One region of the Brevibacillus sp. NSP2.1 genome, then DNA from elsewhere that is predicted to be linked to it. Evidence: a T-box and tRNA genes for the amino acid it is inferred to sense, from the RefSeq annotation. Region 1 holds a T-box; the other holds one or more tRNA genes.
What was found. A T-box is a leader RNA that pairs with one kind of tRNA and senses whether it is charged. The one in region 1 lies ahead of thrS (threonine--tRNA ligase), so its partner is inferred to be a tRNA-Thr.
Positions count from the first base shown of each region.

Region 2: it encodes a tRNA-Thr, which carries the amino acid that the T-box ahead of thrS (threonine--tRNA ligase) is inferred to sense. The anticodon was not compared.

Region 1 is NZ_CP048274.1:4,082,178-4,089,841, reverse strand. It holds gene M655_RS19810 (class I adenylate-forming enzyme family protein) at 1-11, shown strand, start outside; gene M655_RS19805 (acyl-CoA dehydrogenase family protein) at 8-1,819, shown strand; gene M655_RS19800 (YqaA family protein) at 1,894-2,460, opposite strand; gene M655_RS19795 (hypothetical protein) at 2,772-2,990, shown strand; gene mqnC (cyclic dehypoxanthinyl futalosine synthase) at 3,154-4,260, shown strand; gene ytxC (putative sporulation protein YtxC) at 4,443-5,363, shown strand; T-box leader at 5,392-5,655, shown strand; gene thrS (threonine--tRNA ligase) at 5,711-7,624, shown strand.
Region 2 is NZ_CP048274.1:3,102,384-3,110,047, forward strand. It holds gene ppsA (phosphoenolpyruvate synthase) at 1-1,616, opposite strand, end outside; gene M655_RS14895 (ABC transporter substrate-binding protein) at 2,002-2,421, opposite strand; gene M655_RS14900 (ABC transporter substrate-binding protein) at 2,447-3,238, opposite strand; gene M655_RS14905 (helix-turn-helix domain-containing protein) at 3,199-3,480, opposite strand; tRNA gene M655_RS14910 (tRNA-Leu) at 3,653-3,739, opposite strand; tRNA gene M655_RS14915 (tRNA-Thr) at 3,751-3,826, opposite strand; tRNA gene M655_RS14920 (tRNA-Asp) at 3,860-3,936, opposite strand; gene M655_RS14925 (C40 family peptidase) at 4,124-5,032, shown strand; gene M655_RS14930 (hypothetical protein) at 5,098-5,340, opposite strand; gene M655_RS14935 (M3 family oligoendopeptidase) at 5,450-7,231, opposite strand; gene M655_RS14940 (M20 family metallopeptidase) at 7,505-7,664, opposite strand, start outside.

The sequences.
Region 1 (7,664 bases):
AGCTGACATGAGCGAGCTGCAAGCGAAAATCGACCAGCGCCGGTACAGTGACAACATCCCTCATCCGCGCCCGGGCAGCGAGCAAAACTTTTTCGCCGCCGATCCAAATCTTCATTATTTGCTCCAACGCTATTTGCCTGCCGCCATGCACGAGTGGGCGACACAGCAACTGCATTGGCTGGGAGCACAAGCGGCGGGGCCATTGGAAGAGCGGGCTGCCTATACGGATCGGGAAGGCAAGCCGCGCCTGCGCAAATACAACCGGCTGGGCGAGGACGTCTCGGAGATCATCACGAACGAAGGCTACAAGGAAACGGTGGCGGACGTGTACGGAGCGGGGATTGTCAGCTATTTGTACCACGACATTCCGGAGCTTGGACGCAAGGCGCCCTACAGCTATTCGTTCTTGATGGGCTATCTCGTCAGCCAGACCGAGCCGGGCTTTTATTGCCCTGTCACGCTCACGATGTCGGCGGCGTACTTGATCGACCGCTACGGAAGCGACGCGCAGAAAAAGCAGTATCTCAGCGGACTGACCTCGCGGGATCGCACCCGGTTGTACGAGGGCGCGACCTGGCTGACGGAGCGCCAGGGCGGCTCGGATGTGGGAGCGAATCTCACGGTGGCGAAGCCCGTGGAGGGGCAGTCTGGCGTCTATCGGCTGACAGGCGAAAAGTTTTTCGCGAGCAATGCAGGGGCGATGGTCGCCACCGTGCTGGCGCGAATCGACGAGAGCAAGCCGGGCACAAAAGGGCTGGGACTGTTTCTCGTCCCGTGGCTCAAGCCGGATGGGACGCGCAATCAGATCGAGGTGCGGCGCCTGAAGGATAAGCTCGGCGTGAACGCGGTGCCGTCTGCCGAGATCCTGCTCCATGGAGCGGAAGGCTACTTGATCGGCCAGCCGGAAAACGGCTTCAAATACATGGCGGAGGCGCTTAACCTGTCGCGCATTTGCAACGCGGTGGCATCCATCGGCATTATGCGTCGGGCGCTGTACGAAGCGAAATATTACGCGAGCCAGCGCCGGGCATTCCAAAACCCGATCGACCAATATCCGATGGTCAGAGAGATGCTGGTCAGCCTGCTGCTCGATACGGAAGTGAGCACTGGCGCGGTGTTTGACATGATTGCCGTGTACGACCGCCTGCAGGATGGCTCGGGAAGCCGCGAAGACATGGCGCTCGCCCGGCTGCTGATTCCTTTGCTGAAATACCGGACCGGAGAGGAAGCTGTCGAGGCCGCCCATGCGGCGATCGAGATTCACGGCGGCAACGGTTTTATCGAAGAGTACGTTACGCCGCGCCTGCTGCGTGACGCCCAGGTTTTGACGGTCTGGGAGGGCACGTCCAACATCCTCGCCCTGGACATTTTGCGCGTCATGCAAAAAGAAAACAGCCATGTCGTGTTCGCCCGGCTGCTGCGCTCCCGTAGCGAAGGCTGGCGTCACGCCTTTTCACAGCCGTTTGCCGAGCTATTGCAAGCAGAGCTTGCGGTTTTGGAGGAAAATATCTCCTATCTTTTCCGGCAGTCGCCTGATTATGTGACATATAAATTGAAGGCGCTCGCCGACCACATGATCGACCTGTACGCGCTCTCCTGCATCGTCAGCGAGGCGGAGGACCAGGTGGCCAAAGACAACAACGCGCGCAAATACGTGCTGGCAAAGCTGTATGCGCAAAAGCATTTGACGCCAAAAGCAAAGCGCGGCATTCAAGGCGACGAACTGCTGGACGTCCAGTTTTTCCGCGAGCTGCTGGACTGCGAGCCGATCCCGGTGGAAGCGCTCCAGCAGCAGACGGCCTTTGCTTCCGCTACCTGAAAAAAACAAGCGAAAAAACGCCCGGGCAGTTGCACATGGCACGCCCGGGCGTTTTTGGTTGTCACGACAGCTTTTCAGGCATAGCGTTTTCGGCGCTTGTTCCAGATGAACCAGCCGATCGCCACAAGCGCGGCGGCGCCCAGCAGAGTGACCTCCAAGTATTCATCCAGCAGCACTTTGGCATGCTTGCCGTACAGGTGAAACAAGGTTCCGATCAGAAAAAATTTCAAGCCCCGGCCGACGATGGCAAAGAGCATGAGCTTTGTCAGTGAGTAGTTGAACACGCCGCTCAGCACGGTAAACACCTTGAACGGAATCGGAGTAAAAGCGCCGATCAGCACGGCAGCGTCCCCGTTTTTGGCGAATTTCTCGGTGGCGACCACGACCCATTTTTCCGGAAGCAGCTTTTGCAAAATCGGTTTGCCGAGCCATTTGCCGAGCAAAAAGCCGATCGGCGCGCCGAGAATCGAGGCGGTAAAGGCCACGGTCGCAAAGCGGAGCGCTGAACCGGGGTCGAGCAGACTCATCGCAATTTGCATAAAAAAGGGAGGAATCGGACTGATGAACGAATCCAAAAATGCCATGCCAAAGAGTCCCCATATTCCATATTGCATGAACAGTTGTGTGATTTGATCGAGCATGAGCATCTCCTTAGGACGTTTCCTCTCGGGTTTCCATTATACAGGAAAAAATCGCATTTCAGTAGTTAGGATATGTCGCTTTGTCCAAACACAGACCGCCAATTGGCTGATCCAACAGTAGGGGATACGTTTTTCTACGCCGGGGGGTTACGTTTTCCTGGCGTCTTCTCGCTTTGGGGAGATTCGTCCTGCGCGATTCGGCCCGGAAGAAGAGGAGGCGGGTGGTAAAGAAGTCCCTCGCTTTTTCATTGACGATAGGAAAGAATATCCATTAGTATAGAAAAGAAGGACATACAGTATTGGAGGAACCCATGAAGACATTGGGATCGGGGAAAGTCGTTTTTTATGCGCCGGATGGAACCAGCTTGCAGTTGACGGGAGAAATTGACGTGCGCGGAGATCGGGTAGCCGTGACGGAAATCATTTACTTTAACGGCCAGCCGAATGGCGCGCGCGAAACCAATCTGCCACTTTCGCAAACCGTCATTTATTGGGAACCGGAAGTGTATGAGCAGATCGGATATGAATGATACCTATAGCAACAGAAACGGACAGCCCTGCTTTTGGCGGGGCTGTTTTTCGTCGTACCATCGTCGCGCCCTGTTTGTGCCAGCACCCCGAACTATAGCCGTTATGTCCCGATTGTGATATCATGTGGAATGGAATTTACGTAAGGTACGAGGAGTGATCCTTATGATCGATGCTATATTGGAACGTGCCCTTGCCGGAGAACGACTGGGCCTGGAAGACGGCCTCGCTCTGTTTGCCAGCAATGAAATTGAGAAGATCGGACACTACGCCAATCTGGTGATGCAAAAGCACCACCCAGAGCCCATTGCCACGTTTGTCATCAGCCGAAATGTGAACTACACGAACATTTGCGATACGTATTGCCGCTTTTGCGCCTTTTACCGTCGTCCCGGTTCAAGCGAAGGCTATGTATTGCCCAGAGAGACTATTTTCCAAAAGATTCAGGAGACAATTGACGTCGGCGGCACGGAAATCTTGATGCAGGGCGGGACCAACCCGGATCTGAAGATCGACTATTTCACCGACCTGCTGCGCGCGATCAAGCAGCGCTTCCCGCAAATTACGATGCACTCCTTGTCGGTAGCGGAAGTGATTAAAATCGCGGAAGTTTCCAACATGACGGTCGAAGACGTGCTCAAGGAACTGAAGGCCGCAGGGCTGGATTCGTTGCCGGGAGCGGGCGGCGAAATTCTCGACGACCGTACCCGCCGCAAAATTTCCCGCCTGAAAGGCTCGTGGAAAGAGTGGATCGACACGCAAAAAGCTGCTCACCGCATCGGCTTGCCAGGTACGGCGACGATGGTCATCGGCTTCGGCGAGGAAATGGAAGAGCGCGTGCTATCCCTGATGCGCATTCGCGAAGCACAGGACGAGACGCACGGCTTCAAGGCGTTTATCGTCTGGACGTTCCAGCCGGACAACACGAACATGAAAGCCGTGAACAACACGCCGGAGGAATACCTCAAGACGCTGGCGATCAGCCGACTGATGCTGGACAACTTCGAAAATCTCCAGGCTTCCTGGGTGACGATGGGTCCAGAGTACGGCCAGCTTTCCCTTTCCTACGGGGCAAACGATTTCGGTCAGACGATGATGGAAGAAAACGTCGTCTCGGCAGCCGCATGTACCTACAAGGTGAACACCAACCAGATTCTCGAACTGATCCGTGGCGCAGGCAAAATCCCGGCGCAGCGCAACACCCAGTACGACATCTTGCGCGTGTTCAAGGACGGCGAGATGGCGGAAAGAGATTTTGTGATGCAAAACTAAATGAAAAAACGTTCAGCAACACGCTGCCAGATCGTCTTTTCGCAAGAGCGGAACAGACGATCTGGCAGCGTGTTTTTCTATCCCCACGGACAACTTCCAATCCCCGGTTTCCAATCGTTTAAAAGTATATCGCCCATAAAGGGACATATACTGTAACTACAATTGCGGTTGGGGGGATGAAAATGCAAACGTTTCGCGTCTTGCTGGAGAATGTCCCTGAGCATAGTGGCACGTATCGCGTTATCGTAAATGAGATGATGGAGCGGGTCAATACTGCCCCGGTGCGCATTACATACAAGGAGCAGGAACAGGACGACTACTGCACGTTCCTTTTTCAAAGCTGGTGCGAAGAGGAATACGATGCGCAGACGATAGAGTGGGCGAGAGCTTTTGTGGCATTGACATTGGCGGAGTGGGTGACGCAGGTCAAAGAGCCGGCGATCATGCAGGAAATGGCTGCCGATCTGTTGGCGGCGGAGCAGATGGAAGAAGAATGGCCGGAAATTTTTCCCTACATTGAGCGCATGTGCCGAGAGATCGAGCTGGACGGACGCGAACTGCTGGCCGCCACGACTCGAAAGGCAAACGTCTACCGCAAAGCCTTTTTATACTTGGAGCAGGAGCGAACTATCAACGTATTGGGGTTCGTCAGGTTCCGGCTGCAGGAGCATTGGAATGAACTGTTCGAGCTGGTCGAATCGGGAATCGACGAATATTTGGAAGACAAGCAATACCAGGAATTTGTCGAGCTTCTGCGCTATTTTATCGCCGTACAGGAAGTGAAACAGGAAGTGGTCCATGTTGTTCCTAGTGTGGACAAACCTTTCCATCTTTATGACAAAAAGGGAGACCGCCTTTGGCTGGAACAGCTCGATTCCGTGCTGAGCATGGACGAACAAAAATGCCGCGATGAAGATTACTTGGTCAGCGCGCTGGTTACACTGGCACCGGAGAGCATCGTTCTGCACATGGCCGGGGAGAAGCCGGGGCTTGTGCAAACGATCCGCAGCATTTTTGACAGCAGGCTCATCACCTGCCATTCCTGTTCGTTATGCCTTGGGCAAAGACGTGTACTTGACGGGAACAATCCGACTAAACTATAATTAGCAGCAACAAGAGTGAATATCGCTTACAAATACGATGAGAAGGACATGGACGATATCGAGATCGCTCTAGAGAGGCGGGCCTTGGCTGGAAGCTTGCTGCGAGACGATATGGATCTACCCCCTTCGAGTAGCAGCCGGGAACGAAGCGTACGCTTTTACTAACGGCTTGCCGGTTCCATACCGTTACCATGTCAATGAGGAGTTTGTTTGGGCATCCGTTTTGCACGGCCCGTTTTGTAAAAACAGACTTGAATTAGGGTGGTACCGCGAGAATACACTCGTCCCTTCTGGGATGGGTGTTTTTTATTTTCTCAAAAACAACAAACAGGAAGGAAGAATCCAAGGTGGCACAAATTAACGTAACGTTCCCGGATGGAGCAGTCCGTCAGTACGAAGCTGGGATCACCATCGAAGAGATCGCAGGCTCCATCAGCGCGAGCCTGAAGAAAAAAGCAGTAGCCGGCAAAAAAGACGGCAAAGTCGTGGATCTGTACACGCCGCTTGAGGATGACGCAGCAATTGAAATCGTGACCCTCGATTCGCCGGAAGGCTTGGAAGTTTACCGTCACAGTACCGCTCACTTGCTCGCCCAGGCAGTAAGACGCCTGTACGGCAGCGAAGTCAAATTCGGGATCGGTCCTGTGATCGAAGACGGCTTCTACTACGACATGGACATTCCGGTCTCGCTCTCGCCAGAAGACTTGGGCAAGATTGAGGCGGAAATGGAAAAAATCGTGAAGGAAGACTTGCCGATCCGCCGCAGAGTCGTCAGCCGCGACGAGGCGACAAGAATTTTCCAAAACCTCAACGACCATCTGAAGCTGGAACTGATCCGCGACTTGCCGGCGGATGCGACGATCACCCTGTACGAGCAGGGCGAATTTTTCGACCTCTGTCGCGGCCCGCACTTGCCGTCCACTGGCTACATCAAAGCGTTCAAGCTGATGAGCGTGGCAGGTGCATACTGGCGCGGAAAAGCGGAAAACCAGGTGCTGCAGCGCGTCTACGGTACCGCTTGGCCGAAAAAAGCGGATATGGACGAATATCTGCACTTCATCGAAGAGGCGAAAAAGCGCGACCACCGCAAACTGGGCAAAGAGCTGGAGCTGTTCATGTTCTCCGAGGAAGCGCCTGGCATGCCGTTCTACCTGCCAAACGGCTTCACTGTCCGCAACGAGCTGGAGCAGTTCTCCCGCCGCCTGCAACAGCTTGCCCAATACACAGAGGTGCGCTCGCCGTTCCTCATGAACGAGCGCCTCTGGAAAGAATCCGGTCACTGGGATCACTACAAGGAAAACATGTACTTCTCTGAAGTCGACAACGCGACTTACGCCTTGAAGCCGATGAACTGCCCAGGACACATGCTCATTTACAAAAACGCAATGCATTCCTACCGCGACTTGCCGATTCGCTATGCCGAGTTCGGCCAGGTTCACCGCCACGAATATTCCGGCGCGCTGAACGGCATGCTGCGGGTTCGCACCTTCTGCCAGGATGACGCACACGTATTCGTCCGCCCTGACCAGATCGAGAGCGAAATCAAAAACATGATTAAGCTGATCGACAAAATCTACAAAGTGTTCGGCTTTGAATACAGCGTAGCACTTTCGACTCGCCCGGAAGATTCCATGGGCTCCGACGAGCTGTGGGAAACAGCGGAAAGCTCCTTGAAAAAGGTGCTGGAGCAACTGGAAATGCCGTATGAAATCAAGGAAGGCGACGGTGCGTTCTACGGACCGAAGATCGACTTCCAAATTACCGACGCGCTGAAACGCCGTCACCAATGCGGAACCATCCAGCTCGACTTCCAAATGCCGGAGAAGTTCGACCTGACTTACGTGGGCCAAGACAACGAAAAGCATCGTCCGGTTGTCTTGCACCGTGCGATGTACGGCTCCATGGAGCGTTTCATCGGCATCCTGATCGAGCACTACGCAGGCGCATTCCCTGTCTGGTTGACTCCAATCCAGGCGCGCTTGATGAACATCAGCGAGGTGCACATTCCGTACGCCGAGCAAGTCAAAGAAAAGCTGCAACAAGCTGGCATCCGCGTAGAGCTGGATGCGCGCAACGAAAAAATCGGCTACAAAATCCGTGAAGCGCAAGTGCAAAAAATCCCGTACATGCTGGTTATCGGGGAAAAAGAAGTGACAGACGGCACTCTGTCTGTACGCAGACGGGGAGTAGGCGATGAAGGCGCCATGACCGTTGATGAGTTCGTGGAAAAAATCCGCGCCGAAATCAACGAAATGAAGTAAAGCAAAAAGGGCAGTTCTCACCCGAACGGTGGGAACGGCC
Region 2 (7,664 bases), 980 kb from region 1:
TCAGCAACATCAAGGAGCGCCAGCCCCATTTCCGACGTAATGTTGTTTGGCACCGATTGGGAAAGCGTGTCTGCTACGTTTTTTTCACCCAGCCACTCGTTCATTTTTTCGTTGATCCATGCCGAAGCATTCAGCGCAGCCATAATCACGCCCAAGTTTTTCGGGACAAATAACACCTGCTTTAACTGCTGGATGTCTTCGAGAATAAAGGAAAACAAATCAGGCCCGGATTTCGTTTGGATGGTTTGCTTTACCTGTTCGAGCGCGTTTTGATTGCGCGCAATCAACTCAGCGACGATGGCCGGATCGTCTTCGATCGGTGTTTCCAAACTGGCGGGCAGCCTATCTGGATTGCTGTTGCCGGGGGACTGTTCTTTGTCATCTGTTGGTGACAATCGGATAAAATCTCGCTCGATGATCGTCAGCAGCGCGTCTTTTATGAGCGGGTCGGATTGTCCCAATGTATTTATCAGCATTTGCCTGCTGTCAGGTGTAGCGAGCATCTTTGTCACATCGACAAACAGCCTGCCACCGGCTTTGTGCATGGGGGCATTCGTCGTCAACAGAAAAACAGACATGCCCAAAGGCTTCATCGGGTCGGTCATCATTTGCTGGTGGCCCACCGATACGTAGACGTGATTGTCTTGATCGTTCGCTTCCGGGATGGGGTACAAAGTCGTAATCGGACGGCTCTGGACAATGTAAAACGTATCGTCAGCCAAACACCATTCGATATCTTGCGGGCAGCCCAAATAAGCTTCGATCTGTCTGCCGATGCGTGCCAGTTGCAAAATTTGCGGGTCGGTAAGAGTTTGCGCCTTTTGCCGCTCAGGCTCGATCTGCTCCGTCTGCGTCCCGCCTTCTTTTCGTCCGTAAATCGCCAACGTTTTGGTTGCGATCCTTTTGTCGACGATGTCCCCGTCCTTTACTCGATAACAATCGGCGGATACGAGGCCAGAGACGAGTGCTTCGCCAAGTCCAAAACTGGCGTCGATAGACAGCAGCTTCCGGTTGGCTGTAATCGGGTCGGCGGTAAACAAAATCCCGGAAGCGTGAGGGAAAACCATCCTTTGTACGATGACGGATAAAGAAACATGGCGGTGGTCAAATCCGTTTTGCATCCGGTAAATGACCGCGCGATCCGTAAACAGCGACGCCCAGCATTGGCTCATATGCTGCAAAATGGCTTCTATGCCGATGATGTTCAAATAGGTGTCCTGTTGACCAGCAAAAGAAGCGTGCGGCAAATCTTCCGCAGTCGCACTCGAGCGCACGGCATAAGCGTGTTCCGCTCCAAAGCGGGAGAGATAGTGCGTCACGGCTTCGACCACATCGGCGGGAATTTCGGCTTCCCTGATAATTTGCCGAAGCTGCCTGCTGATTTCACCAATTGGCTCCCGGTCTTCTGCGCTCAGCCTCGCCAGTCGATCCAGCAAAGCATGATACGTCTCGTTTTGTTCGATGGCTTTTTGATAGCCCGCTGTGGTCACACAAAATCCTTCCGGGACTTGTATGCCGGGGATTTTCGATAGCTCCCCCAGATTGATCCCTTTGCCGCCAACGAGCAACCGCGCTGTTTTTTCCATTTCCTGAAAACCGAGGACCAAAGCACTCATTCCGATCTCCCCTAACCATTCCATTGTGAAAAAGCATTTGACAGGTGTTTGTGCGGGTGATACAATTAAAGTGTAAAATGAGATACCACTAACCATAAAATTGAGTACACTCGTGTGCTCTGATTATATCATCGTGTCTTTTTAGGCGCAATCAAAAAGAACCTGGGCAGTTTTGCCAGGTTCTTTTCATTCATGCCGCTCCAAGCTGAAAAGCATATAAAAAAACCTGGAACGCGTCCAGGCAATCTGTTAGAGAATGCGAATGTTGGAACAATCACGACTGTTCAAATCTCAATCGCCTTTGCTATTGTATCATAAAGACTAGACATGTCAAAGAAATTTCTAGGACTGGCCCGCCCCCCCATCGTGCCAGAAACCTCGGACCTCACTGCTTCTGTTTCGCCCCGTTGTGCCGCTCGATCACGTCGGCCAACGCCTCGATCTGGCCGAGGACGGATATCGGGTCAAAGTAGAAAAAGGTTTTGTAATCGAGGACGATGACGCGATTCTCCCGGACAGCCGGAAGCTGCCTCCACACTCCGCTATCGACAACCGCCTTCAGCTCTTCCTCGGTCGTTTGGTCCCATGAGCAGAGAAACACGATGTCTGCGTCGGCGTATTCTTGGAGCAGCTCAAGCGAAATCGCCTGGTACTGTGCGCCGCTGTCGATCACTTCACGCTGCACCCGCTCATTGGCCTTGAAGCCGATCGCATGGTAGATCGCTTCCCCGCCCCGCCCGAAGTTGTCGCCGAGCACGGCAAGCTCTTTTCCGTTCGGATGAACAAGTGTCGCGGTCGCATTCATGAGAATTATTATCGAATCAAGCGTATCAAGAGGGCAGAAAGTTTGTCCATGCAGACAAATGACGAAAATTCAGCCGAAATGTGACTGGACCATTTTCCTCCAGCCAGTCCAATTGCTTCTCCATCGCCAAAGGATCGTACCCGTAAAAAACATTCGGGTCCGGCTCGTACACGCGGCCGTTTTTTACTGCCGGCAGACCGCGCCACACGCTCGACTCCAATACCTCGCACTCGGCGGCGGGCCAATGCGAATGATAGAGGAACAAAAAAATGTGATCGGCGGAGTAATCGGGCAGATCGTCCAGCGGGACGTGTATGTTCAGCAGCCCTTTTTCGATCATGTTCCGCTGCACGGCAGTCGGCGGCTGCAAGCCCAGCACATCGTATATCAGACACCCGCCCATGCTCGTCATGTTGCCGTAAACGTAGCATTTGCCCGAGACGATTTTCACGATCAAAAACGTCTCGCCTCGGGCACGCTGGACGACCAGCTTGTTTTTTACCGCCAAAGCTCTTTCGTCAAACAGCAGGAGCCAGCGTTCTGCCTGTTCGCGACGCCCCACGGCTGCCGCGAGCACGAGCAGTTCCTCCCGCCAATCGCTGCATTCCTCGGGAATCGTGAACACCGGGGCGATCTCCCACAAGCTCTCGGTGTACTCTTCCCGATACACCATGATGAGGTCGGGCGGATTCGCCGCGAGCCACTGGACGGTTTTGTCGCTGTACCACTCCCCTTGCCTGAAACCTGAGCAGTCGAGCCGCTCCCGGTAATGAGCAGTCAGCCACGGCTCCATCCACAAGCCGACGACGCCAAACACCGGGACGATCCCCAGGCCAGCAGGCATACTGTGGCGTGCGGCATCAGGACGGCGATTCGTTTCGGCTGCTTTCTGTACACCGTCAGCGGAACGCCCACAATCTGCTTAAACTTTCGGCTGAAATAATAATCGTTGGCAAACCCGGTTTCCTGCGCAATCAGATGCAAATCTTTGTCCGACAACTGGAGCAGCTCCTGGCCTTTGCGGATTCGGACCCGGCCCAGGTATTCGACGAAGCTCACGCCCGTCTCCCAGGCGGCGGGGCGGCCGGAGTCGCAGCCGCTCGCTTGCGTGTAGCTGGAAGCGGGACAAGCCTGCCGCTGCCAGCAGTGTCAGCCTAATCCAGATCATGAATAGCAAAAAGGCTTTTGTTCTGCCGGAAAAAGCAGCCCAAAAGCCTGTCGTTTACTGGTATGGTGCGGTCGAGAGGACTTGAACCTCCACGGTGTTGCCACCACTAGAACCTGAATCTAGCGCGTCTGCCAATTCCGCCACGACCGCAAATGAAAACGTGGTGCCGGCGATAGGAATCGAACCCACAACCCCCTGATTACAAGTCAGGTGCTCTACCAATTGAGCTACACCGGCATAGATAATATTCGCCATTCGTGTATCGAAGAATGGCGGAGCTGACGGGACTCGAACCCGCGACCTCCGGTGTGACAGACCGGCGTGAACTCCAACTTCACCACAGCTCCATGTGGTTTATTTCCAACTTTTGCTCACTCTCGTGGGCACTTCTGTAATATAGCATGTCTTCTACCAACTTTGCAATAGTTTTTGAAATCTTTTTTTCTACATCATTTTTTCATAGATTTACCATTGAAAATCCGCTAGAATTTTATCTAGATATGCAGAAAATAGTAGATTGGTGGAGACGATGATATGAAACTTACTTCGAAGCTACTCACCTCCCTCGCCCTCTTCACTCTGCTGCCTACTGCTGCTCACGCCGCCTCTGGAGTGTATGTAGTATCAGCAGGGGACACGTTGAGCAAAATTGCCCGTGAGCACCAGACTACGGTCAGCCAGCTCATGCAAGTGAACCAACTGAAAAGCGATCAACTGTCGATTGGCCAGACTTTGTCCTTGCCTGAAGGCAGCCTGTCGACAGGCGGTGCAGCCGACGTCCCTCTCGATGTCGTAGCCGCCTCGATTGACTCCGCCAACAACGAGCCGGAAGAACTGACGGCTGGCGAAAAAGCGCGCGTAACGGTAGACGTGCTGAATGTGCGCAAAAAAGCGTCGACGGATGCGAGAATTTTAGGCAAGCTGAAGTTCGGTGACGTGGTTGAAGTCGTCGAGACTGGCAGCGAGTGGACCAAAATCGAGTTCGAAGATGATGAAGCCTACGTCTTCTCCGCTTACTTGAGTCCAAAGCTCGCCCCTGACGTTGCGTTCGCAGGCGATGTCGATTCCGCAAGCCTGCACCGTCTCGAATCGATCTTTGAACCACTGCTCAAAACTCCGTATGTGCTCGGAGGAACCACACCGGACGGATTTGATTGCAGCGGCTTTACTTCATACGTATTTAGCCGCCTCGGGGTTACACTTCCGCGTACATCCGAGGATCAATTCCGCGGGGGCGTATCCATTCCGCTCGAGCAAGCGCAGCCGGGCGACCTGCTGTTTTACGATTCGCTCGGAAAAGGACGCGTGTCCCACGTAGCGATCTACTTGGGCAATGGCACCATCGTCCATGCAAACGGCGAAGACGTTCGCTACGGCAAGGTGGAGTACATGCACAAGCTGTATCCGTTCTACGGCGTCAAGCGCTACGCCGAATTCCAGTAGCAATCCCCCGAAAAAACGGCCCACACCTGTCACCAGGTTGTGGGCTGTTTTCCTGTGAGTTCGGATCAATGAATTTCCGTGTTGTGTCCGGCCTGGGGAGGTGTCTGGTTGGCCCCAATTTCGATTTTGCCCAAGGCCTGCTTCATCTTGTCGAGCTGAAGCTGGTAATCGCGCACAACTACGGTGAGAACGCTGACCGACTCTTTGAAATCAGGTTCGCTGCTGACTCTGTCTATGGCTCTATGTAGATGCAGCATTTTGTTCTCTGTTTCCCGTAGTAGGTCGAGTAACTGCAATCCGTTTACCACGTAATCACCTCATTTGTTTTTTCTTACTTTCTCCCGGTCGGTTCGTTGCTATGCGCAAAAAAAACGCCCGACATGACGATCGGACGTTTTTTCCTGTGGGCTGTGGGCTTTACGCACGCGCAGCGGCCAGCTCCACAAACGTATCAATATCTTTGGCAATCAGCGCAAGCGAGTTGCGCCAGAAGTCAACCGAGCGCACGTCGACGTCCATGATCGCGGCCACATCGGCAATGCTCATTTTGCCTGTGACAGACAAAAGCTCGTCATACTGCTGGACAAACGCTTCGCCGCGCTTCACGTACTCGGCGTACAAGCCTTTTGCGAACAGCAAGCCAAAGGCGTACGGGAAGTTGTAGAAGTTGAAATCGGCACTGTAGTAATGCGGCTTGCACACCCACATGTACGGGTGCAGCACAGCATGGTCAAGCCCCTCTCCGTAGGCGTCCTTTTGCGCTTGCAGCATCAGTTCCTTCAGCTCGTTGACAGACAGGGAGCCTTCTGCGCGGCGGGCAAAGACGGCCGTTTCAAACAGGTAGCGGCTGTAAATATCGACAATGACCTGGCTTGCGCCGGAGATGTCGTTTTCCAGAATGGAAAAGGCTTCCTCTGGGGTCGCCTGGGCCAAAGCGGCCTTGGCAATGATCGTCTCACACAAAATCGACGCGGTTTCCGCGATCGGCATCGGGTAATCGCTGTTGTAGAACGCTTCCTGCACGAGACATTCGCCATGGTAGCCGTGTCCCAGCTCGTGTGCCAACGTGCTGACGTCGTTGTAGCTGCCTGTGTAGTTCGCCATGATCCGGCTCTCCCCGACCATGTGCAGGTTGTAGCAAAACGCTCCGCCGCGCTTGCCTTCGCGAGTCTCGGCGTCAATCCACTGGTTGTCAAAAGCGCGGGCGGCATAATTCGCCAGCTTTTCGCTAAAGCTACCAAAGTGCTTGACAATAAAGTCGCGCGCTTCCTGATACGTAAAGCGCATGTCGGCTTCGCCTACCGGAGCAAACAGGTCGTAGAACGGCAAGCCGTTTTCGTGTCCGAGCAGCTTTGCTTTTGCCCGGAAGTACTTCGTAAAGGCCGGCAAGCTTTCCTTCATCGCGGCAAGCATCGCGTCCAACGTCGCCTTGTCCATGCGCGAGTCGAGCAATGTTTTTTCCAGCGGCGACTCATAGCCGCGAAGCTTGGCTACGGTGATGACTTCTCCCTTGATCCCGTTCAAGCTCGCCGCAGACGATTCCTCGATCTTTTTGTAAGCGGCAAGCTCTGCCTCGTAAGCCGCCTTGCGCAGCTCGGCGTCTTTTTCATGCGCCATGTTGCGCACGACAGGCAGCGGAAGCTGTTTGGCCTCTCCGTCGATGGTGATGTCTACCAAGAGCGTCGAGGTCAGCATTTCCTGCAGCTTCGTCCAGGCGTTGGAGCCTGTGTTTTTCATTTTCGCCAAAATGATTTCTTCTTTTTCGCTGAGCATGTACTTGCTCTTCTCGGACAATTCGGTCAGCATGAAGCGATGCGTTTCCAGCAGCTCGGACTGGCAAATCAGCTCGCTCAAATTGTCCAGTTGGCCGAGCCATTTTTGGAACAGCACGCCCGGCTCTACCAGCTCGACGGACTGCTCCTGCACTTTTTCGATGAATTGCAGCGCTTTTTCGTTTTTCGCGTCCACGCTTGCCGTCAGCTCGCCAAACGCGTACAGGCGGTATTGGGTCTGCAAAATCGAAGTCATCCGGGTAATGTACGCCTCCATTTTCTGGACGGCGTCATCGGTCGTTTGCAGGCTTGAGGCTGCCCAGCTTTTTACCTCGTCCATCTCCCGGCATAGTTTTTCCCAGTCTTGCTTGCACTTTGGCGAGTCGAACGACGTGTACAAAACGTCCAAGTTCCAGCGCATATTCATGGGTCCGGCCTCCCTCTCATCTTGCCTATGTATTCTATGTAACAGACTCTATTGTAAAAAAATTTGGATAGATTAAGCAAGTTTTTATAAAAACAATGCTCTCACAAAATGGTAAGACGCGACTTGCAGGGGAAAAGTTACAGTCTTTGCGCCGTGACTGCAAGTTTTGCCAAGCCAAGAGCCGAGGCAGACAGGCTTGCTCCCGTGCTTCTTTAAGTGCCTGCACGCGAAAAAAGACTTTGCCGCGCGCTTGGGCAAAGTCCGTCTTTTCCGTCACGCCCGGACAGGCTGCGTCAAAAACGTCAGGGCAGACAAGGCAAACAGTTGCGTCGATTCGACCAACTGGTCAATGTCCACGTACTCGTCGGCATGATGGGGAATGTGGCGATCACCCGCCCCCGTCGTCAAGATCGGAATGCCGGCCTTGTGCAAA